Regions from separate parts of the Streptomyces sp. NBC_00659 genome, predicted to be linked through region 3. Evidence: riboswitches for the same ligand, from Rfam matches in the RefSeq annotation. Region 3 holds a riboswitch; each other region holds the start of a gene.
What was found. Region 3 has a riboswitch for cyclic di-AMP ahead of OG410_RS35450 (M23 family metallopeptidase). Riboswitches for the same ligand answer to the same signal wherever they lie in the genome.

Region 1: linked by a shared signal. The riboswitch ahead of OG410_RS25495 (C40 family peptidase) and the one ahead of OG410_RS35450 (M23 family metallopeptidase) in region 3 are both predicted to bind cyclic di-AMP.
Region 2: linked by a shared signal. The riboswitch ahead of OG410_RS42510 (NlpC/P60 family protein) and the one ahead of OG410_RS35450 (M23 family metallopeptidase) in region 3 are both predicted to bind cyclic di-AMP.
Region 4: linked by a shared signal. The riboswitch ahead of OG410_RS30570 (M23 family metallopeptidase) and the one ahead of OG410_RS35450 (M23 family metallopeptidase) in region 3 are both predicted to bind cyclic di-AMP.

The regions. Positions count from the first base shown of each region.
Region 1 covers NZ_CP109031.1:5,809,040-5,816,513, reverse strand. The annotation lists gene pcrA (DNA helicase PcrA) at 1-1,882, opposite strand, end outside; cyclic di-AMP (ydaO/yuaA leader) riboswitch at 2,255-2,423, shown strand; gene OG410_RS25495 (C40 family peptidase) at 2,432-3,601, shown strand; gene OG410_RS25490 (tellurite resistance/C4-dicarboxylate transporter family protein) at 3,751-4,713, shown strand; gene OG410_RS25485 (hypothetical protein) at 4,862-5,215, opposite strand; gene OG410_RS25480 (C40 family peptidase) at 5,761-6,864, shown strand; gene OG410_RS25475 (response regulator transcription factor) at 6,950-7,474, opposite strand, start outside.
Region 2 covers NZ_CP109031.1:842,290-849,763, forward strand. The annotation lists gene OG410_RS03470 (DUF2306 domain-containing protein) at 1-531, opposite strand, end outside; gene OG410_RS03475 (PadR family transcriptional regulator) at 616-1,146, opposite strand; gene OG410_RS03480 (hypothetical protein) at 1,325-1,642, shown strand; gene OG410_RS42510 (NlpC/P60 family protein) at 1,737-3,479, opposite strand; cyclic di-AMP (ydaO/yuaA leader) riboswitch at 3,487-3,658, opposite strand; gene OG410_RS03490 (hypothetical protein) at 4,022-4,390, shown strand; gene OG410_RS03495 (dienelactone hydrolase family protein) at 4,534-5,280, opposite strand; gene OG410_RS03500 (hypothetical protein) at 5,434-5,607, opposite strand; gene OG410_RS03505 (beta-glucanase) at 5,784-6,488, opposite strand; gene OG410_RS03510 (VOC family protein) at 6,740-7,114, opposite strand; gene OG410_RS03515 (DinB family protein) at 7,345-7,474, shown strand, end outside.
Region 3 covers NZ_CP109031.1:8,109,548-8,117,021, reverse strand. The annotation lists gene OG410_RS35465 (glutamate dehydrogenase) at 1-54, shown strand, start outside; gene OG410_RS35460 (TetR/AcrR family transcriptional regulator) at 199-819, shown strand; gene OG410_RS35455 (SGNH/GDSL hydrolase family protein) at 1,053-1,838, opposite strand; gene OG410_RS35450 (M23 family metallopeptidase) at 2,109-3,047, opposite strand; cyclic di-AMP (ydaO/yuaA leader) riboswitch at 3,052-3,214, opposite strand; gene OG410_RS35445 (tyrosine-protein phosphatase) at 3,856-4,653, shown strand; gene OG410_RS35440 (DUF6126 family protein) at 4,677-4,793, opposite strand; gene OG410_RS35435 (helix-turn-helix domain-containing protein) at 4,820-5,458, opposite strand; gene OG410_RS35430 (aspartate aminotransferase family protein) at 5,626-7,026, opposite strand; gene dxs (1-deoxy-D-xylulose-5-phosphate synthase) at 7,023-7,474, opposite strand, start outside.
Region 4 covers NZ_CP109031.1:6,989,848-6,997,321, reverse strand. The annotation lists gene OG410_RS30585 (bifunctional acetate--CoA ligase family protein/GNAT family N-acetyltransferase) at 1-1,079, opposite strand, end outside; gene OG410_RS30580 (HPr family phosphocarrier protein) at 1,255-1,536, shown strand; gene OG410_RS30575 (GntR family transcriptional regulator) at 1,763-2,455, opposite strand; gene OG410_RS30570 (M23 family metallopeptidase) at 2,652-3,419, opposite strand; cyclic di-AMP (ydaO/yuaA leader) riboswitch at 3,432-3,591, opposite strand; gene OG410_RS30565 (M16 family metallopeptidase) at 3,807-5,195, opposite strand; gene OG410_RS30560 (M16 family metallopeptidase) at 5,192-6,553, opposite strand; gene OG410_RS30555 (DNA gyrase/topoisomerase IV subunit A) at 6,901-7,474, shown strand, end outside.

The DNA of each region.
Region 1 (7,474 bases), 2.3 Mb from region 3:
GGTCGGAGTCGGCGACGAGCGCGACCCGCTCCAGGAACGCGGCGAGTCCGCCCGTGTTCTCGCCCTCACCGGTCTCCTGCTCGAACTCCAGGGCCACGGAGGCGAGTTCCTGGAGGTTCTCGACCCGGGTCTCGTCCTGCGGGTCGGTCGAGTTCTGCAACTCGGCGAGATAGCCGGTGCGTTCGAGGACCGCCTGCAGGATGGTGGCCGGGCCCGCGCCGGACTCGACGATCGTGCGGAGGTCCTCCATGAGCGTGTTGAACCGCTTGACCGCGTTGGTGGAGCGCGCGGCCATGCCGTAAGCCTCGTCGACGCGGCGCAGCGCCGCCGGGAAGCTGATCTTCTCGCGCTGCGAGAGGGCGTCGATCATCGCCTCGGCGCGGTCACCGATGCCGCGCTTGGGCACGTTCAGGATGCGGCGCATCGGGACGGAGTCCTCGGGGTTGGACAGCACCCTGAGGTACGCGAGGACGTCCCGGACCTCCTTGCGCTCGTAGAAGCGGACGCCGCCGACGACCTTGTAGGGCAGGCCGACGCGGATGAAGATCTCTTCGAAGACACGGGACTGCGCGTTCGTGCGGTAGAAGACCGCGACGTCGCCGGCCTTGGCCTCGCCCGCGTCGGAGAGACGGTCTATCTCGTCGGCGACGAACTGGGCCTCGTCGTGCTCGGTGTCCGCGACGTAGCCCGTGATGTTCGAACCCGCGCCCGCGTTGGTCCACAGGTTCTTGGGGCGGCGGGACTCGTTGCGCTCGATGACCGCGTTGGCAGCGGACAGGATCGTCTGGGTGGAGCGGTAGTTCTGCTCCAGGAGGATCGTCGTCGCGTTCGGGTAGTCCTCCTCGAACTGGAGGATGTTGCGGATGGTCGCGCCGCGGAAGGCGTAGATCGACTGGTCCGCGTCACCCACGACGCACAGCTCGGCGGGTGCCAGGTCGTGCTCCCTGGGCGGTACGTCCACGGGGTGCTCGGAGGTCCCCACGAGCTCCCGCACGAGGGCGTACTGCGCGTGGTTCGTGTCCTGGTACTCGTCGACCAGGACGTGCCGGAAGCGGCGGCGGTAGTGCTCGGCGACGTCCGGGAAGGCGCGCAGCAGATTGACCGTGGTCATGATCAGGTCGTCGAAGTCGAGCGCGTTGGCCTCGCGCAGCCGCGACTGGTACATCGCGTACGCCTGGGCGAGGGTCTTCTCGAAGCCGTCGGAGGCCTGGGCGGCGAAGTCCTCCTCGTCGATCAGCTCGTTCTTCAGGTTCGAGATCTTGGCGCTGAACGACTTCGGCGGGAACCGCTTGGGGTCGAGGTCGAGATCACGGCAGACGAGCGCCATCAGACGCTTGGAGTCGGCGGCGTCGTAGATCGAGAACGACGAGGTGAAACCGAGCGTCTTGCTCTCGCGGCGCAGGATGCGGACGCAGGCGCTGTGGAAGGTCATCACCCACATCGCGTTGGCGCGCGGGCCCACGAGCGCCTCGACGCGCTCCTTCATCTCGCCCGCGGCCTTGTTCGTGAAGGTGATCGCGAGGATCTGGCCCGGGTGGACGTTCCGCTCGCCGAGCAGATGGGCGATCCGGTGGGTGAGCACGCGGGTCTTGCCGGAACCGGCACCGGCCACGATGAGCAGCGGCGAGCCGGAGTGGACCACGGCCGCGCGCTGGTTCTCGTTCAGTCCGTCCAGCAGGGCCGCCGGGTCCACGGCGGGCCTGGGCGCGCCGTCGCGGTAGTACGCGTCCCGGCTCGGCGGCATGTCGAACTTCCCGCCGAACAGATCGTCCGGAACGGGCTCCGGAACGTGATCGTCCTCGGGCGGCGGCGGGTGTTCGTCCTCGTGAGCCGCGGAGGGCTTGAGGTCCGCCAGGAAGCTGTCGTCAAAGAGGCTGCTCATCGCTCTCCGAGTCTAGGCCGCCCCACCGACAGCCCGCCGCCACCTCGAGAACTCGGCCGCAAGTGTGACCAGAGTCCCGGCGGACGCCCCGGGGAAGGCGGCCTTCCGGCCATGACACCCTCACACCCCGTGACCGGAAGCGGCCGAGCGGTCACCCGGCGCGACACCCCGTCGGTGAGCGGCTCCGGCGAGCCGTTCGGAGCGAGCGGGGCCCGTTCGGCGGGTCGGACGAGCGGGTCGCGCCCGCGGGACATACGGCAATGGTCACGAAAATGTATCGGACATATCGCGCATCAACCTTCACACGGGCCACACCGGTTGGCTAGCGTGCCGGAAGGCCGCTCGACCGCGACCGGCGAACCTCGCCGGGCCGAGCGGCCTCCGCCGAGTCCGGTACGCCGCGAGGCCCCGGAGCCGGGGACCCACCGACCTTGGGGTGAATCGGTCCAACCGCCTTGTGGGGCAAGGACCGTAGGGCAGCCTTCCGGAACCACCCGCCCGAACCCGACAGCTAACTCGGTAGGCGGATGACGGAAGGAGTCGCCTCTCTTGGCGTCACACCGCAAAGCGCGTCCCACGGGTGCGCGCATCGCAGGCATACGGACCCCGGCCCTCGCCACAGCGGCCCTCACCTCCGTGGCCCTGCTCTCCCAGACCGCCAACGCCGCCCCCTCGGCCGAGCCCCGGCCCAGCATCGAAGCGGTCTCGAAGAAGGTCGACGACCTCTACCACCAGGCCGAGACGGCCACGGACAAGTACAACGCGACCCGGGAGAAGACCGCCGAGCAGCGCGAGCGCGTCGACACCCTGCTCGACGACGTCGCCCGGCGCACCGAGAAGCTCAACACCGCGCGCGAGGAGCTGGGGTCGTTCGCCGCGGCGCAGTACCGCACCGGGGCCTCCGCGCCCGACACCGCGACCCTGCTGCTCGCGGACGACCCCCAGGACTACTTCGACCAGACCCAGCTGATGAGCCGTCTGACGAACCGCCAGAAGGCGGCCGTCGACGACTACGTCACCGAGCAGGCCGCCACCACCAGGAAGCGGGCGGAGGCCACCCGGAACCTGGAGTCCCTGACCGCCTCGCAGAAGGCGCTCAAGACGTCCAAGGCCACGGTGCAGGCCAAGCTCACCGAGGCCCGCTCCCTGCTCTCGAAACTGAACGCCGAGGAAAAGGCGCGGCTGGCGGCGATCGAGAAGAAGAAGCGCGAGCAGGCCGCGGCCAAGGCTGCGGAACTGGCACGGCAGCAGGCCGCCGCCGAGAAGGCCGCCCAGCAGCAGTCGTCGTCCGGCACGACGACCGGCACGGCTTCCGGCTCGGCCTCCGGGTCGTCGACGGGATCGACGGCCACGGACTCCTCGTCGAAGGCGGCCGAGGCGCTCGCGTTCGCCCGCGCGCAGGTCGGCAAGCCGTACGTCTGGGGCGCCACCGGCCCGGACTCCTACGACTGCTCGGGCCTGACCCAGGCCGCCTGGAACGCCGCCGGCGTCAGCCTCCCGCGCGTCACCTACGACCAGGTGAACGCGGGCACGACGGTCTCCCTCGCCGACGCCCGGCCCGGCGACCTGGTCTTCTTCTACGACGACATCAGCCACGTCGGCCTCTACATCGGCGACGGCATGATGATCCACGCGCCGAAGCCGGGCGCGTACGTCCGCGAGGAGTCGATCTACTACGACGGCACCTCCGCGATCCACAGCGTGGTGCGCCCGGCGTAGACCGGGACACGGGCGCCGCTCTCGCGGGGCACGCACGGGGGCCTCCCGGTCCCCACGCGTGCCCCGCGTTTTCGTCCCCGCCCGCGCGTGGCCCGCCCGCAACCCGGTGCGGGGTCCCTAGCATCGAGAACATGTCAGACGCACCGGACATGCCGGACAGCACCTCGCTCCGCGCCCGGCGGGCGGGGTGGGCGGCCACCGCCGGAACCGCCGTCATGGCCACCGGCATCATCTCGATCGGGCTGCACCTGACCGGCCACGAGGCACTCTCCCGGATCGCGCTGGTCCTCGCGTCGCTCGCCTGGGCCGGGCTCGCCGCGGACTTCGCGGTCCGGCTGGTGGGCGACCGGGAGCGGTGGGCGCGACGGGCCGGTACACCCGCCGGGCTCGACGCGGTCGCGGCGACCGCCGTGCTCGGCACCCGGTTCTCCACACTGGGGTGGCAGGAGCTCGCCGAGGCCCTGCTCGCGCTGTCGGCCGTGCTCTGGCCGGTTCTGCTGTGGGCCGTCCTGCGGCGGCTGCGGCGCCGTATGCCGGGGGAGGTGTTCCTCGTTTGCGTGGCCACCCAGGGGCTCTCGGTCCTCGCGTCCACGATCGCCACCGCCGTGGGTCCGGACTGGCTCGCGCACACCGCGCTGGTGCTGTTCTGGCTGGGGATCGGGCTCTACGTGCTCTCGTTCGCGTACTTCGACCTGGGTGAGGTGAGGAAGGGCGCCGGGGACCACTGGGTCGCGGGCGGCGCGCTGGGCATCTCGGCGCTGGCCGGGGCGGGACTCGTCGCGGCCCACCACGTGGATCCGTACCTGTGGAACAACGACGACCAGGGCGTCCTGCGCGATACGACGGGTGCTCTGCTCGTGCTCGACCTCGCCTGCTACTTCCTCCTGGCCGTCGCGGAGGTGGTGTGGCCGCGCCCGCGGTACGACGTCCGGCGCTGGGCCACCGTCTTCCCGATGGGGATGTCGGCGGTGGCGACCCTCGCGGTCGCGGCCGCCCTCGACATCTTCTGGCTCAAGGGGCCGGGACAGGTGCTGCTGTGGATCGCGGTGGCGGCCTGGCTCGCGACGGCCGCGGGCGCCGCTCTCGCCTTCAGGTCCACTGTGCGGGGGTGACAGTGTCCCTCAGGTCCACTGTGCGGGGGGTGACGGTGCCCCTCAGGTCCACCGTGCCGGGGGGACGCGGCCGTCGGGTCCGCCCGTGCGGAGCGGACGCCGGTCAGGGCCGCCGCCGGCCCCCGGCGAGCGGGACCGCCTCAGCCGGTCAGGTCCACAGGACGGCGATGAAGATGTTCGCGACGGTCAGCAGCCCGACCAGGCCGAAGAGCCGCTTGTCCACCGTCTCGTCGTCCCGCTTCACATAGACGAGCCCGAGGATCACGATCAGCAGGGCCAGCTTCACACCGATCTTGACGGTGTTGACCGTGCCGCCTTCGGCCTGGTTGAGCCCGACCAGGGCGACACCGGTCACCAGCATGGTCAGCGCGCCGTGCAGCATCGCCGGGACGAAGCGGGCGGTGCCCTTGCCCATCGCCTTCATCTGGGTGAGGAAGCCGCCGAGGAGCGCGGCGATGCCGATGATGTGCAGGCCGACGAAGAGATGGATGAGTACGTCCATGGGGCCGGAGCCTAATCGCACCCCCTGAGGCACTCCCGACCGGGCCCCACCCCTTCCCACCAGGCACCCTGGACCCACCCCCTGCCCGCCGACCGCCCTCCCCCTGCGAGGGCCCCACCCGTTCCCCGGGCCGTCCCGCCCCACCGGCCCCCCGTCACGCTCCGGCCCCGGTCGGCACTCCCTCGCCACCGGACCATCGCGCGTCAGCCATAGCACCGGCACCGCGCGGGCGGTCCGGGAATCGCCGCTTCGGTCATCACCCTGCGTGAAGCCGGTGACGTACGGCCGGAATTTTGGTCACATTTATTCTTCCAGCGATCCAATAGCAATAGTTCCACACATAGCGTTACCAACAGCTCGCTCCCAGGTTTAGCGTCCTCCACCAGGTGACCGGCTCCCCACCACCGTCCGGGCCAGGGACGGCAGTCGGACACCACCGCCGAGAAGGTCCGGCGGCGGCCCGCTCCCCCTGTTCGAGCCGCCGCCGGACGTGTCACCGCTTGACCGCACCTCAAGGGCGGTCGCACGGAAGGATGTGGGCCCTCGTGGCAGCGCACCGCAAGGCCAGACAGCGCTCGGTCGGCGGCAACACGGCCCGCACAGCAGTCACCATCGCCCTCGCGGGCGCGGCGACGGCCACCGGCTTCGACGGGGTCGGCCACGCCGACCCCCAGCTGTCCCCGGCGCAGGTGAAGACCCAGGTCGACAAGCTGTACGAGGAGGCGGAGGCCGCCACAGAGAAGTACAACGGCGCAAAGGAGAAGGCAGGCCAGGCGGAGGCGAACCTGAGCAAGCTCCGCGACGAGGCGGCCCGCCGGGAGGACCGGCTCAACTCGGCCCGGGAAGCGCTGGGTTCGATGGCCGCGGCGCAGTACCGCAGCGGTGGGCTCGACCCCGTGGTGCAACTCGCGCTCTCCGACCGCCCCGACCAGTATCTGGAGGGGGCCGCGCTCGCCGAGCGGGTCGGCACCCGGCAGTCGGCAGAGATCGCCGGGGTGCGCAAACAGCTCCGTGAGCTCGAGCAGTTGCGTGGGGCGGCGCACATCGAACTGGCGGCCCTCAAGTCGCGGCAGACCGAGCTGAAGCAGCACAAGAAGACCGTCAACGAGAAGCTCGTCGCGGCCCGTCGACTGCTCGACCGCCTCACTCCCCAGCAGCGCACGCAGTACGCGGAGCGAGGCGGCACGGGTGACCAGCAGCATGCCTCGCGCGACGCGTCCCGCGATCCGGCCCCCGTCGCGGCGTCGGGGGCCTCCGGCACGTCCGGTGCCGCCGGAGCGGGCAGCGTGGCGGCGCCCAACTCCCGGGCGGCGGCCGCCGTCGCCTACGCGTACACGAAACTCGGCAGCCCCTACGTGTGGGGCGCCACCGGCCCCGACGCCTTCGACTGTTCCGGGCTCACCCAGGCCGCGTACCGTTCGGCGGGCGTCTCCCTGCCCCGCACGACCTACTCCCAGATCAACGCCGGCCAGCGGGTGGCCCAGTCCGAACTCCAGCCCGGCGACCTGGTGTTCTTCTACTCGGGCATCACCCACGTGGGCCTCTACATCGGCAACGGCCAGATGATCCACGCGCCGAATCCTTCGGCGCCGGTGCGGGTGGCCCCGATCACGGAGATGCCCTTCGCGGGGGCCACCCGGGTCGCGTGAGCACCTGAGCGGCGACGCCGCGGGCCCCGGGCCGTCCGTCGCCCGGGGCTCCCGCACGTCCCGGTTCCAGCCGGGCCGGACCGCGTCAGACCAGTCGTCGCGCCGTAGCCCAGCGGGTCAGCTCATGCCGGTTCGAGAGCTGGAGTTTGCGCAGGACCGCGGAGACATGCGACTCGACCGTCTTGACGGAGATGAAGAGCTGCTTGGCGATCTCCTTGTACGCGTACCCCCGGGCGATGAGCCGCAGGACCTCGCGTTCGCGCTGGGTGAGGCGGTCCATGTCCTCGTCGACGGGCGGGGCGTCGGTGGAGGCGAAGGCGTCGAGGACGAATCCGGCGAGGCGCGGGGAGAAGACCGCGTCACCGTCCTGGACGCGGAAGACGGAGTCCACGAGATCCGTGCCGGTGATCGTCTTGGTGACGTACCCCCGGGCACCGCCGCGGATCACGCCGATCACGTCCTCCGCGGCGTCCGACACGGACAGCGCGAGGAAACGGACCGGCTGCTCGGCGTCGGACATCAACGGGGCGCAGCGGCGCAGCACTTCGACACCGCCGCCGCCGGGAAGGTGGACGTCGAGGAGGACGACCTCGGGGCGGGTGGCCGTGAT
Region 2 (7,474 bases), 7.3 Mb from region 3:
GCACAGCAGCATCCAGCGCTGGTGCAGGTCGGGGAACCCCCCGACGGCGGCGAGCACTCCGAACGTCACGCTCATCACGGTGCCCACCAGGATGGTCGCGAGCACGATCCAGAAGGCGGCGCCGCTGAAGGCGTCCCCGGGGGCCGTGCGCGCCAGGTACATCCCGGCGCCCGCCATCGAGGCGTACACGGTCACCGCGAAGGCCACCCCGAGACCCCGGTGCAGCCGCGTGCGCCGCCGTACGGCGGTGAGCACCTGCGCGGGGCCCAGCAGCATCAGCACACCACCGAGCACCGAGTGCACGATCATCGGCACGAGGCTGTGGCGGTACGGCCCGATCCGGGTGGCCAGCGCGTCGGCCACGTAGCGCGGCGAGACCACGTGGGCCAGGATCCACTCACCGAACGCCGGCGCGCCGGGGTGCGCGTAGGGCCACAGCTCGGTCATCGCGATCGGCGCGTAGCCCACGCACACGGCGGACACGGCGATGACGGCGAGGCGGCGCCAGGTGGTGCCCGTGGGACGACGCACGACGACTCCCTGCTCGTGGCCGCGGCCCGGCCATCGATAGTCTCGTTTGGACTATCGAGACGGTAGGGCCGTCCACCGCCGGGGTCAACGGTCTGTCGTGTCCTCGTCCCGGCGCTGCACCCATTGCCAGAAGTCGATCATCATCCGCTCGTACCGGATTCCGAACTCCAGCGCGTCCCGCTGCCCGCGCGTCAGCAATTCCCCGACGGTCCCGGCGAGTTCCTCGTACTCGCCCAGGGTCCGACGGTGCTCACCGAGCTGTACGGGACCGAGCACGGCGGGCTCGCCACCGAACCACAGCTTGAGGATGCCGCGCTCACGAGCCTCCACCGGGACGAACGCGGGGTCGTCGAGCCAGCCCCTCAGGGCAGCCCTGCCCTGGTCCGTCAGCGTCAGCACCCTGCGGTTGCGGCCGCTCTCCTGCCGCACCTGGGAGAGCATCCCGGCGTCGAGGAGACGGTCGCACTGCGCGTACACCTGCGCGTGCGGCACCGACCAGAAGGGCGCGACCGTCCGCGCCGCCTCCCCTTTCACGTCGTACGCGCTGGCCTCGCCCAGCTTCTCGATGATGCCGAGGACGAGATACGAGGCGGTGGTCAACCGAGCGTCAGCCATGGGGCGACCGTATCGCCACACGATCACCGGGCGGCAGGCACCGCCGGGCACGCCCACCGCACCGCCGGCTCCGCCCGACGCGAAGAAGATCCGGGTGCCCGGCACAATGCGGGGTATACGGGCGATCACGCAACCGACCGCACTTCAGGCCCCCGCGCCGGCCGCACTAGGAGCTCCTGTGACCACCTACGTCATCACCGTTCCCGGGACATTCGTCCACGGCCTGTCGGACGCCTCCCGCGCCGACGTGGAGCGCAGGCTTCGCCCCCAGGACCCGCAGAACACGGACCTGGGCGAGAGCGAGGAACTGAGCCTGCTGACCGTCGACGAGGACCACAGGTTCTCCGTCCGGCTCGAGGTCGAGGCGGCGGACCGGAGAAGCGCCGAGGCCGAAGCCGTGCGGCTCGTCTCCGGCGCACTCCTGGACAGCGGCCTGTCCCCCGACGACGCCCCGCTGGGGCCTGCCGCCGTCACGGGGATCGACAGCGAGTTCTGACGGCGCGCCGCCGCGCCCGCCCTCGCGGACGACGGCACTCCACGAGCGGCCGGTACACCCCGGACGGCGGTACGCCCCTGAGCCGGGCCGGATCTCAGACCGGGCGTACGACGCTGTGGATGGCCGCCTGTCCGGCGTATTCGACCGACTCCTCGGTGATCCGCGCTCCGGGACTCGGGGCGTGGACCATCATGCCGTCACCCACGTAGAGGCCGACGTGACTCACGTTGGCGTGGAAGAAGACCAGGTCACCCGGCTGCATGGCGCCGAGGGCGACCGCCGGGCCGACCTGTGCCTGGTCCTGTGTCGCACGGGGAAGCATGACCCCGGCGCTCTTCCAGGACGCCTGTGTGAGCCCGGAGGGGTCGTACGAACCGGGTCCGGACGCTCCCCACACGCAGGGTCTGCCGACCTGAGCGCGGGCGAAGGCGACCGCCTCCGCGGCCCTGCTGTCGGGCCCGACGACCGGCGGGGCGGCGGGCGCGACGAGACTGTCGATACTGAACCCGGGGTTCGTGTCGACGGCTCCGGGAGCGGCGGGCCAGGCCTGCTGATTGCCGGCCGTCCACAACGCCTGCCGCCAGGCGTCGTCGGCCGGCGGGGGCGCCGGCTGGTTCGCCGGGGGCACGGGGGCCGGCTGATACGCGGCGGGAGCCGGCGCCGGCTCGTACACCGGAGGCTGAGGCACCGGCTCACTCACCGGGGGCATCGGAGCCGGCTGGTACGCGCTGGGACGGGCCGCCGTCTCGTACGCGAGGGGCAGGAGCACCGACTTGTACTCGGAGGGCGGGGGCGGCGGCTCGTACCCGAGGGGCAGGAGGACCGACTTGTACTCGCCGGCCGGGGGCGCCGCCTCGTACGCCCCGGGCATGGAGCCCGTGTCGAAGACCGTGGGCATGGGCGCCTGCCGAGGTGCCGCGGGCTGGGGCGTGGGCTCGTACGGGGCGGGCTGGGGCGCCGGCTGGAACACGGGTGCCTGACCGACCGAGGGGAACGTGCCGGTCTGGCCGACCGTCGGGAAGGAGCCCGTCTGACCCACCGACGGGAAGGAGCCCGTCTGACCCACCGACGGGAAGGAGCCCGTCTGACCCACCGACGGGAACGAACCCGTCTGACCCACCGACGCAAAGGACGGGAGCCGGGGTTCCTCCACCGGCCTGTACTCGATCGCCGGGGCCTGCGCGACGGGCATGCTCTGCCGTGCCGCGTGCCGTGCCATCAGCTCCTGTGCGGCGGCGAGCTTGCGCCGGGCGGTCTGCTTCTTGACGTGCAGCGACGGCTTCTGTGAGGCGGCCTCCGGAGCGGACCCCGCGGGAAGCGCCGCACGGCCCGCGGCCTCGGCTCCCGGTGCCGGGGCGGAACCGGCCGCCGGACCCGCGGTCAGCTCCAGGACGGGGCGCGCGGCCGGCTCCGAAGCCGGACCGGCGGTCAGCTCGCGCATCGGTGCCGCCGTCAACTCGGCGACAGGCCGGACGATCTGCTCCAGCTGATACACCGTCGGAAGCTCCCCCGCGGACCCCTTGGGGCCCTTCGCACCCTCCCTCGGACGGGCGCTCTCGCCGCCACGCTCCGACTGCCTGTCGGCCGGAAGGGTGGCCGGAGCCGAGGGTCCGTACCGGGAGCGTGCCCCGTCGTACAGCTGCCGCATCAGATCGTCCTGGGCGGGATCGGAACCCCCGCCCCCCTGACCGGCGCCCCGTCGAATCGGCCTGCGGGTGGAGTTCGCCGAGGCGCGGGTCCCGTTGAATTTACCGGTGGCGAGTTCCGCCTGGTCGTAGAGGGACGAGAGCCGTCGGGCGACTTCTTCGCCGCTGGGCGGGGTGCGTTCCGGCGCCATGGAGTGGTGCTCCTTCCGTCGTCCGCCTACCGGGTTAGCTGTCGGGTTCGGGCGGACGATTCCGGAAGGTATGCCCTACGACCCCTGCCCCGTAAGGCAGTTGGCCGATTCACCCCAAGTTCGGTGGGTCCCCGGCTCCAGCTGCCACGAGGACAGGCAGGATTCGGCGGAGGCCGCGCCGCCCGGCGAGCTCCGCCGGAGGGAGTCGGGCGGCCCGGTCGCCAACTTAGCCATGTTGTGCACCCGATGTGAAGATCCACGTCCCAGATGTCCGATACATTTTCGTGACCTTCATCGCATCACCTCGCAGCGCGACGGTGAGGACACGGGCCGTGCTCGAAAAGGCCGCTGAGCAAGGACGTTGGGCAGTCGGGGCCCGATGACCGTCCCGGCCCCGCCCCGGACCCCCGCTCGGCCGGACCGCCCCGCTCCACCTCGATTGCCGGCCGACCCGCACGGGGCCGGCCCGTCCAGGTCCGCCGGTCACCCGCCCAGCCGCCCCGGATGTGTCGAAAGCGTGCACAGAACTGACGTTCCCTGGCATGTCGTTCGACATCGACGGCACCCACTGGTCACACCTTGACCAGTTCTGGCCGAGCTGGCCGGATGACCACTGCGGCAACGTGCCGGCCGTACCTTCGAGGCACGTCAGACCACGAGAGCGAGTCGAGGATCCCCACGTGCACGATGCGCCGATCTATGCCCAACTGATCTCCGAACGCGGCGACATACCGACGCTCGTGCGAAGCGAGGCCCGTCGGCTGCAACGCGACTTCGAGTGGATCCTCAGCTGGGATCCGTCGACGGGCGCCCCGCTTCCCGCGTCCACCGCACGGCCGTCGTCCGGCGCCCGACGCCCCTTCGCCCCCACCCCGGATCCCGACGACCGGCTCGACACACGCGGCCCCTGACGGCCGGCCGAACGCGACCGGAGGCCGAGGACCGGCCGGACACACCTGGCGGCCGACGACCGTCGAACGCCGACCGGTGACCGTCTGCTCCATCGGCCGGCAGGTCCCGGGCGGCCGATGGAGCAGCTCGTCCCGACGGGCTGTTAAAGGACGCCGGGTTCGCAGCCCGGCCGTTCGGCGGGGAACGGGTCGAGCCCAGCGCCGATCCGGGTCACCAGATCGGCGACCGTCGCACCCGTGGCCCTGTGCCAGGTCCCCGCGCGCCGGAGCATGGCGTGGTCACCGCCCTCGACCCGCACGGCGCTCGCGGAGGATCCCGCCTCCGCGGCCCGGCGGACGAGGGCGAACGACTCCGCGGGGTCGGTGACCCGGTCCCGGTCGCCGTGCAGCACGATGACGCGTTTGCCCCGGAGGTGGGCCACCGGCTCACCCTCCGGGCACCAGGGCGCCAGCGCCACCACGGCCCGGACCTGGGGCGCGGCCGCGGCCCGCAGGGCGGCGCGCCCGCCCATCGAATGGCCCACGAGCACGACGGGCACCTCCCCCACCAGAGCGGCGAGTTCGTCCAGTGCCCGCAGAACGTCGGCGACGGGGTCGGCGTCCACGCCGTTCCACCCCCGGTAGCGGTAGCGCACCTGCCCGACGAACGCGTTCCCGTCCGGCAGGGCCCGCGTCACGGAGCGCACGAACGGCCGCATCCGGGCGCGTGCCGCATTCCACGGCCGCAACGGGTCCTTGCTGTCGACGGTTCCACCGTGAAGGATCAGTACGGCGGCACGCGCGGGACCCGCGTCCGGACGGACGACATGACTCGGCCGCAGCGCCACGGGGGCGCCGCCCGCCCGGGACCGGGACACATCATCGGCGGACATCCGCGCAGAACCTCGCATGACACCTCTCCTCCTCGCGACGCTCCCGCACGCCTCGCACCGGACCGTGAGGAGGGATCGTCTCACCGGCCGGAGGCCGGCGGCCACTGGTCGCCGACCACCTACCACCGGCCACCTACCACCCCTTCATCCGTAGCCGACCAAGCCGTGGGTTCAGCCCGTGTCCTCGGGCCGCGCGCGGTAGCCGTCGCGCCACTCCTGGTAGAAGCGCCAGAGGCGTGCCGCCTGTGGGCAGCGTCCCGACTCCCGTCGGCACGTACGGCAGTTGCCGACGTGACTGATGTAGGCGGTCTCGGGGGCGTCCCGCCCCGGCTCCGGATTCGGCATGGCCCTCGGCACCTGTCGGTGCGACGCGCACCGGCGCGACGTCGCTTCTGATGCCGTGCTTCCGCGCCAAGGGCCTCGGCGGATGCACCTGCCGAGAACTCCCGTGCCCGGCCCGCGGATCTCAGCGGCCGGCGTGCGGCTTCCGGGCTCCCGCCGACGGCCGCCCGGTTCCCGTGTCAGTCGAGGAGGTCGGCGCCGTACTCCTCCGTCGCGGGGAAAGGCCTGCCGACCCGGGACCTGCGGACTGTCAGCCGGGCCACCTCGAAGTCCATCTCGGAGGCTTCGGGAGGCGGCGGCGGGTGGTAACGCCCGGCGCATACGGACAGGTTGACGATGAGATAGGCGTGCCAGGATCTGCCCACTCCGCGCCGGTCGTCGAAGACCTGGATCCCGTTCACCCACCACACGACCCGCTGGGCGCCGAACTCGACCATGAGGTCGACCCAGGCACCCGGCCGAATGGCGGGGTTCCGGTAATAGCGGTGGGTGTTGCGTACGTGGTTGGACAGTTCCAGCAGGTCCGGGTTGTCGGGGTGGTACTCGAAGACGTCGATCTCCTGACCGCCGTCCCGCCATGTCCAGACGGCCGGCCAGGCTCCGGTCACCGTCGGCAGCTTGACCCGCGTCTCCAGCACGTCCCCCGTACGGACCATGAAGCCGTCCGCGCTGCCCTCGGTGGTGAGGAGGCCCGCGTCCCAGTCACCGTCCGGGCGTCGCGTGGCCAAGAAGCGGCCCGTCCGGCAGTAGGCGGGGTCGGTCACCAGATGGTCGAGTTTCCCGTCGTCCGGATTGACCGGTCCGCCGTCGGGATAGGCCCAGGAACGGCCCGCGACCCATTGACGAGGCGAGGCGAAATCCGCCGTGAAGACGACATCGGACACGCGGCACTCCTCGATGACGACGTTGCGCTTACCTCCAGGTTCTCCCCAAGCACCGGACATCCACGCCCTGTTCACGACAACCCGCCACAAAACAACCCATCGGGGTGAACCGGTCGTACTCCGGCGCACCATGTCTTCGGCCTGCCGCGCCTCGCACCACGGCTCGCGCTCCGTACCCGCCCCACGGCGCCCGGTTCGGCCGGCTGCCTGGTCGGGCGCCGCGTCCCGCGCACCCGACCAGGCTCCGCCGGCTACAGGTAGGGGCGGGTGATCAACTCGATGGCATGGCCGGCCGGGTCCTTGAAGTACACGCCCCGGCCGCCGTGTTCGTTGTTGATCTCGCCCGAGCGCCGCATCCGGGGATCGGCCCAGTGCTCGATGCCGTCGTCACAGAGCCGCCGGTAGGCCCGGTCGAACAGCTCGTCGTCGATCAGGAACGCGTAGTGCTGCATCTGGATGTCCACCGGGGGCTCGGCGAACTGCAGCAGCACGCCGTCCGTCAGCTGGATGTTGGTGAAAGGACCCCAGGACGGCGCTTGCGGCAGTTCCAGCAGCTCCCGGAAGAAGCGTGCCGACTCGTGGCGGTCCTTGGCTGCGATGATGGTGTGATTGAAGGTGACTGTCATTCGACTGACCTCAGTAGTGCTCGACACGGAAAAAGGACTCGCGGTGCACAAACACTGGGAGGTCCACGTGCCGGACTGAGACGGTGCCTTCGGCGCACCCATCGGGCGATCAGCCCTCCACCGGATCGCCCATCTGTGTGTGGCTCGACGCCGGTCCGGTGTTCACGTCGGTGACGCTACTTGATCCGGTCGACCACTACAACGCCCCCGGGCGCGGCAGACTGAACGCCATGACTTCACCGGACCCCAAGGCCGACCTTCACCGCTATCTGCAGTCGGCTCGCGACGCCCTGATCTGGAAGCTCGAGGGTCTCTCGGAATACGACATCCGCCGCCCGTTCACCCCTACCGGGACCAACC
Region 3 (7,474 bases):
ATCGTCACCGACCGGCTGCCGGTCATCGCGGAGCGGTTCGGCTGGTACCGCTGAGGATCGCGGCGCCGGGCCGGGGGCGGCGACTCCCTGCCGGGAGGAGAGTTCGTCGACCGACGCCGGGCGGGCCGGCCGGAGCCGGCCCGGGCGGCCCCCGCTCCTGTCGGGGCTTCCGCCGAAAGTGCTGTGTAGGGTTGCCGCGTGGCGAGAGTCCGGTTGAGCGTGGCGGAGCGGCGTGAGGAGTTGCTGCGGGCCGCCGTGGAACAGATCGAGGCGCGAGGCGTCGCGGCGGTACGGATCGCCGACGTGGCCTCGGCCCTCGGCGTGAGCAACGCGCTGGTGCTGTACCACTTCTCGACGAAGGAGAAGCTGGTCGCCGCCGCGTTCACCTACGCCGCCGAGGACGACCTCGCCCATCTGCGCAAGCTGCTCGGCCGCCGTACGACGGCGCTGCGACGCCTTCGGGCCGCCGTGCGCTGGTACGCCCCGACGGGGCAGGCCAAGGGCTGGCGCCTGTGGATCGAGGGCTGGGCGGTCTCCCTGCGGGAGCCCGCGCTGCGCGAGGTCACCCGTGATCTCGACCGGCAGTGGAAGGCCGCGATGACCGAGGTGATCGCGGAGGGCGTGGCCGCCGGCGAGTTCCGCTGCCCGGACCCCACGAGCGCGGCCCTCAGGCTCACGGCGCTGCTGGACGGACTGGCGGTCCAGATGACGGCGTACTCCGGAGCGGTGTCACGGGCGCGGACCCAGGAATGGGCGGACGAGGCACTCGCCCGCGAACTGGGCCTGGAGCGCGAGGCGTTGATGGCGGCGGTGCGCTAGCGGGCACGGCGCCGGTCCCGGTCCCGTACTGACCCCGTACCGCGCCTCGTCCGCTCCCCGTCGTGGACCGCCGTGCGGGCGGTCGTCCCGGATTCCGCCGGGAGCGACCGGTACTCCTGATCCGTACCCGGCCCGGGGCGCCGCAGCCGACGGGACCGGGCCCGGCCGGTCGGCCGCCCGGGTACCGGTCCCGACCGGCCGGGCCGGCCTTGCCGGCCGGGCCGGTGCAGGTCTCAGGCGACCGACTCGATGCGCATCTTGATGTCGTCCGGGGAGAGGGCGCCCTTGGCCGCGACGTGATCGCCCGAGGACTCCCCGCGCAGCCGCCGTCCGATCCACGGAACGAGGTACTCGCGCGCCCACTGGATGTTGTCGCGGCGCATCTCCAGCGTGCCGCGCGGCGGGAGGGGCGGCCAGGGCTGGTCCGGGTCGGCCGGCACCTCCAGGCCGAGTACCTGTCCGGCACGGAGCGCCACCCGGGTGTGCCCCTCGGGCGAGAGGTGCAGCCGGTCGCCGTCCCAGGCCCGGCGGTCCTGGATCGTCTTCAGGGACCAGAGGTCGAGGACGGGACAGCCGTAGCGGTCCGCGATGGCACGCACATGTCCGTTGTAGGTGGCGATCTTGCCGCGCAGGTGCTTGAGCACGGGGACGCCACGCGTGTCGAAGCCGGTGGTCACCATGACGGCGCCGACGGCGGAGGTGAGGTCGACGATCGCGCGCTCGAAGCGCTCCGCGACCTCGTCGGGGTCGGTGCCGGGGCGGATGATGTCGTTGCCGCCGGCGCAGAACGAGACCAGGTCCGGGCCGAGTTCCTTGGCCCTCTGGAGCTGGGACTCGACGATCTGGTCGAGCAGTTTGCCGCGCACGGCGAGGTTGGTGTAGTCGAAATCGCCTTCGGGCCTGCGGTCCGCGAGAAGTACCGCAAACCGGTCCGCCCAGCCGACGAACGCTCCGTCGGGCCCAGGGTCGCCGACGCCCTCGGTGAAGCTGTCCCCCACCGCCACGTACGACCCGATCACTGATCTGTTGTCACTCTTCGAATCGTCTGCCACATGGAGCATGATTCACCTTTTGATGTGAGCTACGCGACCGTAGGGAAGGGTTGACGGCCGGTGAGATAAGCCACTCGCCAAGCATTGGTCAACTCTGGAATAAGGCTCGCGTCAAGGACGTTGAGGCAGCGATCGCCCAGAGGCCGTCGCCGCGGGCACACCGAAGGCCGGACCCAGGGGATCATGGGGTCCGGCCTTCGGAGATCTTCCTGCCGTCAGGAGCAGGAGGCGGGGGGGTCAGCCCACGGCGACACCGTGCGAGCGCAGGTACGCGACCGGGTCGATGTCGGAGCCGTAGTCCGGCGTGGTGCGGATCTCGAAGTGCAGGTGCGGTCCGGTCACGTTGCCCGTGGCGCCGGAGAGACCTATCTGCTGCCCCTCGGTGACGGTCTGCCCCGCCGAGACGGACAGCGACGACATGTGGGCGTACTGGGAGTACTTGCCGTCGGCGTGCTGGATGACGACCTGGTTGCCGTAGGCGCCGCCCCAGCCCGCGGAGACGACCGTGCCCGCGGCGATGGACTTGAGCGTGGTGCCGGTCGGGATCACGAAGTCCACGCCCGTGTGGTAGCCGCTGGACCACATGCTGCCCGCCACCTTGTAACCGGTGCCGACGGAGCTGCTCGCGACCGGCAGGGTGTAGCCGGACGAGGTGCCGGAAGAGGTGCCGGTGGAAGGGGCGTCGGTGGAAGGGGCGTCGGTGGAAGCGGTGCCTGAGGGGGCCGGGTCGGCGGCCGGGGTCGCCTGGCCGGACTTCGCCGAGGTGGTCGTCCGGGTGGCCGAGTGCGTGGCCGAGTGGGCGGCGGCCTTCTTGCCGAGCGACAGCTTCAGACCGGGGTGGATCAGCGACGGGTCGCCGCCGATGGAGGAGCGGTTGTCGGCGTAGATCTTCTTCCAGCCGCCGCTGACGTTCTGCTCGTCGGCGATCTTCGAGAGGTAGTCGCCGGACCTCACCGCGTACGTCTTCGTCCCGGCGGCCTTGGCGGCCTTCTTCGCGGGAGCGGCGGTCGCGGCCTTCTCGACCTGGTGCGCGACGGCGGTGGCCGGGGTCGCGGCGTGGGCGCCGGTGGCTCCCATCAGGGGCAGCGCGAGTGCGGCGCCACCGGTTCCGGCCACGGCGATCGAGCGGGTGAAACGCAAGGACTTGGGACGGCGGTGCTTACCCTTCGCGGGCATGACGAATTCCTCTCCGGCGCCTGCGGGGTGAGCTGTCGGGTGCGGGCTGGAGATGCCCGGCCACGCTGCTGCGCGGCTGTACCCCTAGCCTGTTCCGGAAAAAGAACCGGTCCAGGCGCGGAACCTGTGGGTCCCCCGCTCCTGCCGTGTACGGGTGAGTGTGCGGATTCCGGGCGGCGGCAGGATTGGGCGTCCGTCCGGATTGAGGCAGAACGTAAGCGACATGAGAGCGCGTCGACAACTATGTGCGGTTTCTGTGCGCTCGCCTTTCTTGATCCATGCGGAAACCGCCGTCACCCTCCGTGGAGTGACGATCTTCCCGACTTCTCAACCCACCTGAAAATCCGGGCGGGTTGAGAAATGAGGACGGCAACGCATCGTCACGAATATGACGCTCCTCACGCGACTCACCCCAGGGCGCCCTATTCCAGGGCCAGTTGCCATGAAGGTGCCTATTCGGACAGAACAGACAGAAGCTGCACGGGCGGATATCCAGCCCATTCGACCCTCTGGTCGGAATGGAGCACAAAACAACACTTCTAAATGCCTCGTTTCGCCTCAATTGCCCCATGGGGCCGATGCGGCCGGAGGCGCGCGGTTGATCCAGTACAGGATTCGAACACTCATTCGACATCAGATGCCGCAATGCGCCGCTTCCAGGGCGTTCCGCCCGGAAGGCTTCGGCTGTGGACAACTCATTGCCCGAGGAACCCATGTCGTATCGTCGAGAGCGCGAGCCGGTACAACTGCCGACGAGCGGCGCCGAGTCCAGCACGGCGACGCCGGCGGCCGAATGGGAGGAGCCCCCGTGACGCAGCAGGTCCCGTCGACCGAGCCCGAACTCGGCGGAGTGCGCAACTTCCGCGACGTGGGCGGACTGCCCACCGCGGACGGCCGGCGAGTGCGTTATGGGCACCTGTTCCGCAGCGGCCACCTCGCCCACGCCACGGAGGAGGACGCCGCGTTCCTCGCCTCTCTGGGGCTCCACACGGTCTTCGACTTCCGTAATGCCGCGGACCAGAAACTGGAGGGCCCGGACGTCGAACTTCCGGGCGTGCGGAACGTGAACCTCCCGCTGAGCGACCCGGCGGACGGCAGCGAGTTCTGGAAGATGGTCCGCGACGGCGATCTCGACCAGCTGCGCGCGATCCTCGGCGACGGCAAGGCCGAGAACCGGATGATCAACTCCTACCGCACGATCATCAAGGAGCGCACGGCCGAGCACTCCCGGGTACTGCACGCCCTGGCCGACGACAGCGTGCCCGCGCTGATGCACTGCGCGGCGGGCAAGGACCGCGCCGGGTTGTCCATCGCGATCACCCTGCTCGCCCTCGGCGTCGAGCGCGAGGCGATCGTGGCCGACTACCTGGAGTCGAACGCCGCGCACCGCCGTTACAAGGTGCACCGCAACAACTCCTCGGCCGGCGCGTACTCCCCCGAGGTGATGGAACTGCTCAGCCCGCTGTTCGACGCGCGGCCCGTGTACCTGACAGCCGCCTTCGAGACGATCGAGGAGACCTGGGGCAGCGTCGAGGTCTATCTGGAGCAGGGGCTGGGACTGACGCCGGAGCTGCGGGAGCGCCTGCGCGGGCGGCTCCTGGACTGAGCCGCCCGCCGGGACCGGGCTCTCTACTGGTTCTGCGCGCCCAGCGTGAAGAGCAGATAGATGAAGGCCGCGAACAGGTGGCCGACGGCGACGTAGATGATCAGCCGCACCCACAGGGCGCGCGGGAACCTGTCCTCCATGGAGCGGCGGCGTTCTGTGGGTTCGGTCATGACGTCTCTCCCGAGGTGGGGTGGCCCGTCGCCGGGCCGAGGCACAGCGCGGCGACGGGGCTCTGCAGCAGGGTGTGTACGAAGAGGAGCTCGGCTCCGTCGCGTTCGGCGGCGGCGATGCGGTGCGGGGTCAGCGAGTCGAAGTGGGCGCTGTCTCCCGGAGCGAGGACGTGCGCGGTGTCCCCGAGGCGCAGACTGAGCCGCCCCCGGAGGACGTACAGCCACTCCTCGCCCGGGTGGACGCGCACGATGTCGCCCTGCGAACCGTAGGGGACGTGCACGCGCAGTGCCTGCATGCCGCGGCCCGCGGAGCCCGCCTGCCAGTAGGTCCAGCCCCCGGCCGGGGCCGGTTCCATGGCGGCGGCCCGTACGATCGCGTCACGGTCGGGGACCGCCTCGCCGAGCAGCTCCGAGACCGTCGTACCGTAGACACGGGCCAGCGTGAGCAGCATCGGCAGCGAGGGCTGGCGCTGTCCGGTCTCCAGCCGGGAGAGATGGGCGGGCGAGAGTCCGGCCGCGCGGGCGGCTGCCTCCAGCGTGAGGGAGGCGCTGCGGCGCAGGGCGCGGAGCCGCGGCGCCACGGCGTGCAGCTCGGCGGACGGCTCGTCGGCCGCCCCTGTGTCGGCAGGGCTCATAGGACCATTGAGCCAAACAATTACCTCTGGGGCAATTTTCTTGCCCCAGAGGCAAAGAACCTCGCCGGACACGGTCCAACGCACCCACGCGGCTTCGCCGACCGCACCGGGCCGCCTCGCCGATCACACCCGCGAGGCCTCGCGGCGGCCGCCGGTCCGGCCGGGTCTCAGCGGTTCGCCACCGCCTGCTTCACCAGCGTCTTCCCGAAGTCCCACATCAGCCCGCCGCCGTTGTGCGCGTCCTCCATCACCGCGGTGAAGGCCTCCACGAACCGGTCGACGTCCCGCTCGTCGATGACCAGCGGCGGGATCAGCTTGATCACCTCCAGGTGGTCGCCGGAGACCTGGGTGAGGATGCGGTGCCGCTGGAGCAGCGGCACGACGACCATCTGCGCGAACAGACCCTTGCGCGCGGCCTGCAGCATCGTCCAGCGGCCGCGCAGCTTGAGCGACGTGGGCCGGCCGAACTCGATGCCGATCATCAGACCCCGGCCGCGTACGTCGCTGAGCAGCTCGTAGCGGTCGACCAGGGCCGCCAACCGGGACTTCAGCCGTTCTCCGGTGATCCGGGCGTTGGCGACGATCTGCTCGTTCTCCATCACGGAGAGCACCGCGAGCCCCGCCGCCATGGCCTGCGCGTTGGAACCGAAGCTCGCCGAGTGCACGAGGACCCGGTCCATGGAGGAGTAGACCTTCTTGAAGATCCAGTCCTTTCCGAGGGTCGCGCCCACCGGCACATAGCCGCCGGAGAGCGCCTTGGCCACGCACACCAGGTCCGGTTCGACGCCCTCCTCGTGCTGGTAGGCGTAGAAGTCCCCGGTCCGGCCGAGCCCGGTCTGCACCTCGTCCGCGATGAGCAGTGCCTTGTGCCGGTGCAGCAGCTCCTGGGCGGCGCGCAGATATCCGGGCGGGGACTCGTGGACGCCCTTCCCCTGGATCGGCTCCACGATGAGCGCGGCGACGTCGCCTTTCTTCAACTCCCTTGCCAGGGCGTCCAGATCACCGAGCGGGACCGCCGTGTCGGGGAGCAGCGGTGCGAAGCCGTCGCGGAAGCCGTCCTCGCCGTTCACGGACAGGGAACCGGTGGTCAGCCCGTGGAAGGCGTGCGCGCAGTACAGGATCCGCGGTCGGCCGGTGGCGTACCGGGCGAACTTCAGCGCGGTCTCGACCGCCTCCGTGCCGCTGTTGCCGAAGAACACCCGGTCCAGGTGCGGGCTGTGGGTGAGCAGCCGCTCCGCGAGCAGGCCCGGCAGCGGCTGGCAGTCGAAGCGGGTGAGGTCGGCGAGCGAGGCGTCCAGGACGTCGTGCAACGCCCGCCGGACGACGGGGTGATGGCGGCCGAGGCCCATCACCCCGAACCCGGCGAGCATGTCCAGGTAGTCGTTGCCGTCGGCGTCCCAGAAGTGCGCGCCCTCGGCACGCTCGTAGACCTTGTCGAAGCCGATGGTGTGCAGCATGCGCGGGAGCTGGTGGTTCAGGTACTTCGTGTGCAGTTCGTAGCGCTCGGCTCCGCGCTCGGCGAGGAGCGCGCCGAGGTCGAACTCCCCCTTCTGGGCAGGGTCGGTCATTCCTGTTTCTCCTTGGACGACGCTTTCTCGGCCGGCCGGTCGGCGGCCTCGATCGGCTCGTACGCGGCCTTGGCCCGCTCGTCCCTGATGGCCAGCCCGGCGCTGATCCGTCCGGCGATCTCCACGGGCGTGAGCCCGATGTCGGCGAGCACCTCGGACCGCTTGGCGTGCGCGAGGAACTGCTCGGGGATGCCGAACCGTCTTACGGGCACGTCGACTTCGGCGTCCCCGAGGGCCAGCGAGACGGCGGCGCCGACACCCGAGGCCCTGCTGTTGTCCTCGACGACGGCGACGAGCCGGTGTTCGGCGGCGAGGTGGGGCAGCGCCGGGTCGACGGGCTTGACCCAGCGCGGGTCGACGACCGTGCAGCCGATGCCGCGGGCCTGAAGCAGGTCGGCGGTCTGGAGGCAGACCTGGGCCATGACGCCGACCGCGACGAGCAGGACCT
Region 4 (7,474 bases), 1.1 Mb from region 3:
CCGGGGCGGGGCATCTGGGGGGCGAGCGAGGCGTTCAGGCGCACGTCGGGCGATGTGTTGATGACACCGAAGGCGTTGGGCCCGATGATGCGCATCCCGTACGTGCGGGCGTGCCGTACGAGTTCGCGCTGGCGCTCGCGTCCCTCGGGGCCGCTCTCGGCATAGCCGGCGGAGACCACCACCAGTCCCTGTACGCCGTGTTCGCCGCATTCCGTCACGACCTCGGGGACGTGTTCGGCGGGCACGGCGACGACGGCGAGGTCGACGGGTTCGGTGATGTCCCTGATGGAGCGGTGGGCCGGGACTCCGTCGAGTTCCTTCTCCTGGAGGGCCGCGTTCACGGCGTACAGGCGCCCGGTGAACCCTGCTTCCCGGAGGTTGTCGAGGACGCTGCGGCCCACCCCGCCCGGTGTGCGCCCGGCGCCGATGACGGCCACGGAGCCGGGGGCGAGCAGTCGCTGCACGGAACGGGCCTCGGCGCGCTGTTCCCGCGCGCGCTGCACGGCCAGGGACCGGTCGGTGGGTTCGAGGTCGAACTCCAGGTGTACGACACCGTCCTCGAAGCTGCGCTTCTGGGTGTATCCGGCGTCCGTGAACACCTTGATCATCTTGTTGTTGGCGGGCAGCACCTCGGCGGCGAAGCGGCGGATGTCGCGCTCGCGGGCCACCGCGGCGATGTGCTCGAGCATCGCGGAGGCGACACCGCGGCCCTGGTGGGCGTCCTGCACGAGGAAGGCGACCTCGGCCTCGTCGGCGGGCGCGGAGGCGGGCATGCCGTCCGCGTTGATCCGGTCGTAGCGCACGGTGGCGATGAACTCGCCGCCCACCGTGGCCGCGAGGCCCACGCGGTCCACGAAGTCGTGGTGGGTGAAGCGGTGGACGTCCTTGGCGGACAGCCGCGGATAGGGCGCGAAGAAGCGGTAGTACTTCGACTCGTCCGACACCTGTTCGTAGAAGCTGACCAGGCGTTCGGCATCGTCGACGGTGATGGGTCTGATGCGTGCGGTGCCGCCGTCGCGCAGCACCACGTCGGCCTCCCAGTGGGCTGGGTACTCGTGCCGGTCCGCCGAGGTCTGCATGGGCCCCAGAGTACGGCTCGCGTACGACAACGGCGCGAGGCAGTCTGAGGGTGACGGGCGTCGGAGCGGGTCCTCGGCCGACACCGCGGCGGGTGAGATCCGGGACCGTCCGGGCACGCCTCGCGATATGAAAGAATGGTCTAGACAACCTTGAACACCCGAAGGGCAGCATCACATGGCTGAGCGCCGCGTCAACGTCGGCTGGACCGAGGGCCTCCACGCCCGCCCCGCCTCCATCTTCGTCCGGGCCGCCACGGCCTCCGGCATCCCCGTGACGATCGCCAAGGTCGACGGGGACCCCGTCAACGCGGCCTCCATGCTCGCGGTCCTCGGCCTGGGTGCCCAGGGCGGCGAGGAGATCGTCCTCACGTCGGACTCCGAGGGCGCGGATGCCGCTCTCGACCGCCTGGCGAAGCTGGTCGCCGAGGGACTCGACGAGCTCCCCGAGACCGTCTGAGCCGCCCACGAGGCACCCGGACACACACGGCCGAGCCGCGCCCCCCTTCGCCGGGTGGCGCGGCTCGGCCGTTTTTCCGTACCCTCGCTCGGAATTCCCCACATGCCACGTACGACCTCGCGCCATGACCACGGGAATGGCGTGCGCCGAAATTCCGGACACACGCATAAAAGGGCATCAGAAATGAGCCCCTGCCGAATATCCCTCTTTGTATACGGCGCCCGTGTTAATGACGCGGGCCCGTCATGTTTACGGGATGTTGCGAACTTCTCACACGGTCCGGCCGGTCGCCGCCGGGAAATCGGAGCCGGTGCGCGGCCGTGGCGCGCTCGGTGTGCAGGGCCGTGATCGCGCGGGCCCGCTCACTGTCCCCGCGGGCGACCGCGTCCACGATGCCGCCGTGTTCCGCCCAGGACTCCGCGGGGTCGGCCGGCGCCTCCACCGAGTACATCCAGGCGATCTTGTGACGCAGCTGGGCGAGCGTCGAGGTGAGCGCGGGGCTGCCGGACGCCTGCGCGAGCGTCTCGTGGAACCAGCCGCCCAAAGAGCGCAGATCCTCGCTGTGGCCTCGCCTGGAGCGCTCCTGCCCCAGCCTGACCAGACCCCGCAGCACCTTCAGGTGGGCCTCCGTGCGCCGCTGCGCGGCCCTCGCGGCACCCAGCGGTTCCAGCAGCATGCGCATCTCCAGGAGGTCCGCGGCCTCCAGCTCGGAAGGCTCCGCGACACACGCGCCCGCGTGCCGGCGGGTGACCACGAACCCCTCGGCCTCCAGCGTGCGCAGGGCCTCGCGCACGGGGACGCGCGAGACGCCGTATCGGCGTGCGAGCAGTTCCTCGGTGAGACGGCCGCCGCGCTCGTAGACACCCGCGACGATGTCGTCACGGATCGCCGTGCACACCGAGTGCGCCGGAATACGCATGACCGACCTCCGCTTTAATCCCCGTGAAACGCCGTCGATTGACGCTTGTTCAGTGACTCTATTGCAGGAAGCCTGAATTTCCGATGGCAGGCCTGAATCCATGGATATTTTTTGGACAGACGGCATCCGGAAACGACGATGCCCCGGCTCGGTGAGCCGGGGCATCGAAAGCGGTGAAGAAGCCGCGAAGCGGTCGTCAGACGTTGACGCCGTGCGAGCGCAGGTACGCGACCGGGTCCATGTCCGATCCGTACTCGGCGGTCGTACGGGCCTCGAAGTGAAGGTGCGGACCGGTGGTGTTGCCGGTGTCCCCCGACAGAGCGATCTGCTGCCCCGGAGTGACCGTCTGCCCCACGGACACACCGATGGACGAGAGGTGGCCGTACATGGTGTACGTGCCGTCGTGCATCTTGATCACGACTTGATTGCCGTAGGCGCCGCCCCAGCCGGCCGTGACGACCGTGCCGGAGCCGACGGCGTGGACCGAGGTGCCGGACGCGGCGTGGAAGTCGACGCCGGTGTGGCTGCCGGAGGACCAGAGGCTGCTGCTGGCCTGGTAGCCGGTGGAGACGTACGAACCGGCGATCGGCATGACGAACGTGTTCAGGCGCTTGCGCTCGGCCTCGCGGGCGGCGCGCTCCTTGGTCTCGCGCAGCTTCTGTGCCTGCTCCGCGGCCTGCTTGCGCGCGGTCTGCTCGGCCTGCTTGCGCGCGGCGGCCTCGTCGGCGGCGCGCAGCTGCGCGAAGGCCTGGGCGTCGATCTGGTCGGCGACCGTGTCGTTGAGGGTGACGGTCTGGGTCAGTCCGGTCTGCTCGACGGAGGCTTCCGCGGCGAACGCGGGGGCGGCCAGGGTTCCGATGACACCGGTGGTGGTGAGCGCCGCGACCCCGACGGCGGTCGTGGTGGTCGTGCTGTGCACGCGGCTCGTACGACGGTGCTTGCCGGTGCCACAGGTGAACGCCATGTAGGGGCTGATCCTTTCCTTCCCTCTCGCCTACCGGGTTAGCTGACGGGTTCGGAGCAGGAAGGTCTCCTACGGGCCCCCTCCGGAGAGGGCGTCCGATTCACCCCAGGGACTACGTGTGGGTCCCCGGCTCCCCTGACTCGCGTCATGGGGGACTCGGCGATGACTGTCCGGTGCCGCGGGCGCGGCGCACTGCGTGACGAACAGCCGCACTGACGCTAAGCGGGGCAACTTTCGAACAACAAACGGATCACGATTTTTGTAACGCATCCCACAGGGCAGAAGGGTGACCGTCATACGAATACGGACATCTTGGGAGCGGCTTCCGGAAAAAGGAGGGCCCTGACGGCTCTTCAGCCGTCAGGGCCCTCCCGCGTCGCTCGGGCTCTACTCGGCGGCCACCACGGTGACTTCACCGATTCCGAGGGCCCTGACCGGCTCCGCGATCTGCGCCGCGTCGCCCACCAGGACGGTCACCAGACGGTCCGTCGGGAAGGCGCTTACGGCCGCCGCGGTGGCCTCCACGGTGCCGGTGGCGGCCAGTTGCCGGTAGAGCGTCGCCTGATAGTCGTCCGGCAGGTGCTGCTCGACCTGGTCCGCGAGCGTGCTCGCGACCGCCGCGGCCGTCTCGAACTTGAGGGGCGCGACGCCCACCAGGTTCTGCACGGCGACGTCGCGCTCCGCGTCGGTCAGGCCCTCGGCCGCGAGGGTCCGCAGCACCGTCCACAGGTCGTCGAGCGCAGGACCGGTGTTGGGGGTGTCGATCGAGCCGCTGATGGCGAGCATCGCGGCGCCCGTGCCGTCCGGCGCGGAGCGCAGGACCTGTCCGAACGCCCGCACGCCGTAGGTGTAGCCCTTCTCCTCGCGCAGGACGCGGTCCAGGCGCGAGGTGAGGGTGCCGCCGAGGCAGTAGGTGCCGAGGACCTGCGCGGGCCACACGCGGTCGTGCCGGTCGGCGCCGACCCGGCCGATGAGCAGCTGCGTCTGGACGGCGCCGGGGCGGTCGACGATGACCACACGGCCGGTGTCGTCGGCGCTCACCGGCGGCACGGGGCGCGGCTGGGCGGCCGAGCCGGTCCAGGAACCGAGCGTGTCGGCGAGCAGTTCGTCGAGATCGACACCGGTCAGGTCACCGACGACGACGGCGGTGGCCGTGACGGGGCGCACGTGCCTCTCGTAGAACGCGCGAACGGCCGACGAGTCGATGTTCTGGACGGTCTCCTCGGTGCCCTGCCGCGGGCGCGCCATGCGCGCGCTCGCCGGGAACAGCTCCTTGGAGAGCTCCTTGGCGGCACGGCGGGCGGGATTGGCCGTCTCGTGCGGGATCTCGTCCAGCCGGTTGGTCACCAGCCGCTCGACCTCGCTGTCCGCGAACGCGGGGGCCCGCAGCGCGTCGGCGAGCAGGCCGAGGGCCTTGGCCAGGCGCGAGACGGGCACTTCGAGGGACAGGCGCACACCGGGGTGGTCGGCGTGCGCGTCGAGCGTGGCGCCGCAGCGCTCCAGTTCGGCGGCGAAGTCCTCGGCCGAGTGCTTGTCGGTGCCCTCGGAGAAGGCGCGCGCCATGATCGTGGCGATGCCGTCCAGGCCCGTCGGCTCGGCGTCCAGCGGCGCGTCGAGGTTCACCTCGACGGCCACGACCTGCTGGCCGGGGCGATGGCAGCGCAGCACGGTCAGACCGTTGTCCAGGGTGCCCCGCTCGGGGGCGGGGAACGCCCACGGCTTCGGCTGGCCGGCCTGGGGCTGCGGGTGGAAGTCCATGGTGGCGAGCTCGGTCACTTCGCCGCCTCCTCGTCGGTCTCGTCGGCGGAGTCAGCCGCGTCGGCTGCTTCGGCGGTGGTCGGCTCGTAGACGAGCACCGCGCGGTTGTCGGGGCGCAGGCGAGCCTTGGCGGCCTCCCGGACCTCATCCGCCGTGACGTCGAGAACGCGCTGCACGGCGGTCAGGGCGAGCTGCGGGTCGCCGAACAGGACGGCGTACCGGCACAGTTCGTCGGCGCGGCCCGCCACGGTGCCGAGCCGGTCGAGCCATTCGCGCTCCAACTGGGCCTGGGCGCGCTCCATCTCACCGGCCGTGGGGCCCTCCTCGGCGAACCGGGCGAGCTCCTCGTCGACGGCGGCCTCGATGACCGGGACCTCGACGTCGCCGGACGTCTTCACGTCCAGCCATCCCAGGGAGGGTGCTCCGGAGAGCCGCAGCAGGCCGAACCCGGCCGCGACGGCTGTGCGGTCACGGCGTACGAGCCGGTTGTAGAGCCGGGAGGACTCGCCGCCGCCGAGGACGGTGAGCGCCAGGTCGGCCGCGTCGCACGCGCGCGTGCCGTCCTCCGGGAGCCGGTAGGCGGCCATCAGGGCGCGCGCGGGTACGTCCTCCTCGACGACCTCGCGCACCTGCTCGCCGATGATGTCGGGAAGCGATCCGTCCCGCGGAGCAGGCTTGCCGTCGTGCCCGGGGATGGAGCCGAAGTACTTCTCGACCCAGGCGAGCGTCTGCTCCGGGTCGATGTCGCCGACGACCGACAGGACCGCGTTGTTGGGCGCGTAGTTGGTGCGGAAGAACGCGCGGGCGTCCTCCAGGGTGGCCGCGTCCAGGTCCGCCATCGACCCGATCGGGGTGTGGTGGTACGGGTGGCCCTCGGGGTACGAGAGCGCGGTGAGCTTCTCGAAGGCGGTGCCGTACGGCACATTGTCGTAACGCTGCCGGCGCTCGTTCTTCACGACATCGCGCTGGTTCTCCATGGACTCGTCGTCCAGTGCCTCGAGCAGCGACCCCATGCGGTCGGCCTCCAGCCAGAGGGCGAGCTCCAGCTGGTGGGTGGGCATGGTCTCGAAGTAGTTGGTGCGCTCGAAGCTCGTCGTGCCGTTGAGGGAGCCGCCGGCGCCCTGGACGAGTTCGAAGTGACCGTTGCCGTGGACCTGCTTGGAGCCCTGGAACATCAGGTGCTCGAAGAGGTGGGCGAGACCGGTCCGGCCCTTGACCTCGTGGCGCGAGCCGACGTCGTACCAGAGGCACACCGCGGCGACCGGGGTCAGATGGTCCTCGGAGAGCACCACGCGCAGGCCGTTGGCCAGGCGGTGCTCGGTCGCTGTCAGGCCGCCGGAGCCTGCCTCAGCTGTGGCCGTGTGACCCATGGGCATGTACGTCCCTTCGATCGCGGAACTACGTCATTCCTGTCGGTCCTGCCACTGTATGCAAGCGCGCGGACGGCTGGCGAAGTTCCCGCACCTCGTACGCCGAGAGCGAGACTTGTGCGTGTTGCCGACACACCTGGGGAAGCCCACCGGGAACCGCCGCGAACGCGCTCGGGGCCGTCTGGCACCGGGCCGGACGGCCGTCCGGGAGCGGTCCCCGCGAGGCCCGTGCAGCGCGCCGCAGGGGCGCTACGGACGGGTCGCGGTCGGCGTTGTCAGTGGGGCGGTCCACAATGGTGCGCGTCAGAACCCGTTCATGCCCCGGCAGAGACTGTGAAGGAGCCGCAGCAGCGATGGCCCGCCGCAGCACGAAGACCCCGCCGCCCGACGACTCGTACGAGGAGAAGATCCTCGACATCGACGTCGTGGACGAGATGCAGGGCTCCTTCCTCGAATACGCGTACTCGGTCATCTACTCGCGAGCCCTGCCGGACGCCCGCGACGGCCTCAAGCCGGTTCACCGTCGCATCGTCTACCAGATGAACGAGATGGGCCTGCGTCCCGAGCGCGGCTATGTGAAGTGTGCCCGTGTCGTCGGCGAGGTCATGGGTAAACTGCACCCGCACGGCGACGCGTCGATCTACGACGCCCTGGTGCGTCTGGCGCAGCCCTTCTCCATGCGTCTGCCCCTGGTCGACGGCCACGGGAACTTCGGTTCGCTCGGCAACGACGACCCGCCGGCCGCGATGCGTTACACCGAGGCCCGGATGGCCGACGCGACGTCGTTGATGACCGAGTCGATCGACGAGGACACCGTCGACTTCTCGCCCAACTACGACGGCCAGGAGCGGGAGCCGGTGGCCCTTCCGGCCGCCTTCCCGAACCTGCTGGTCAACGGCGCGTCGGGGATCGCCGTCGGCATGGCCA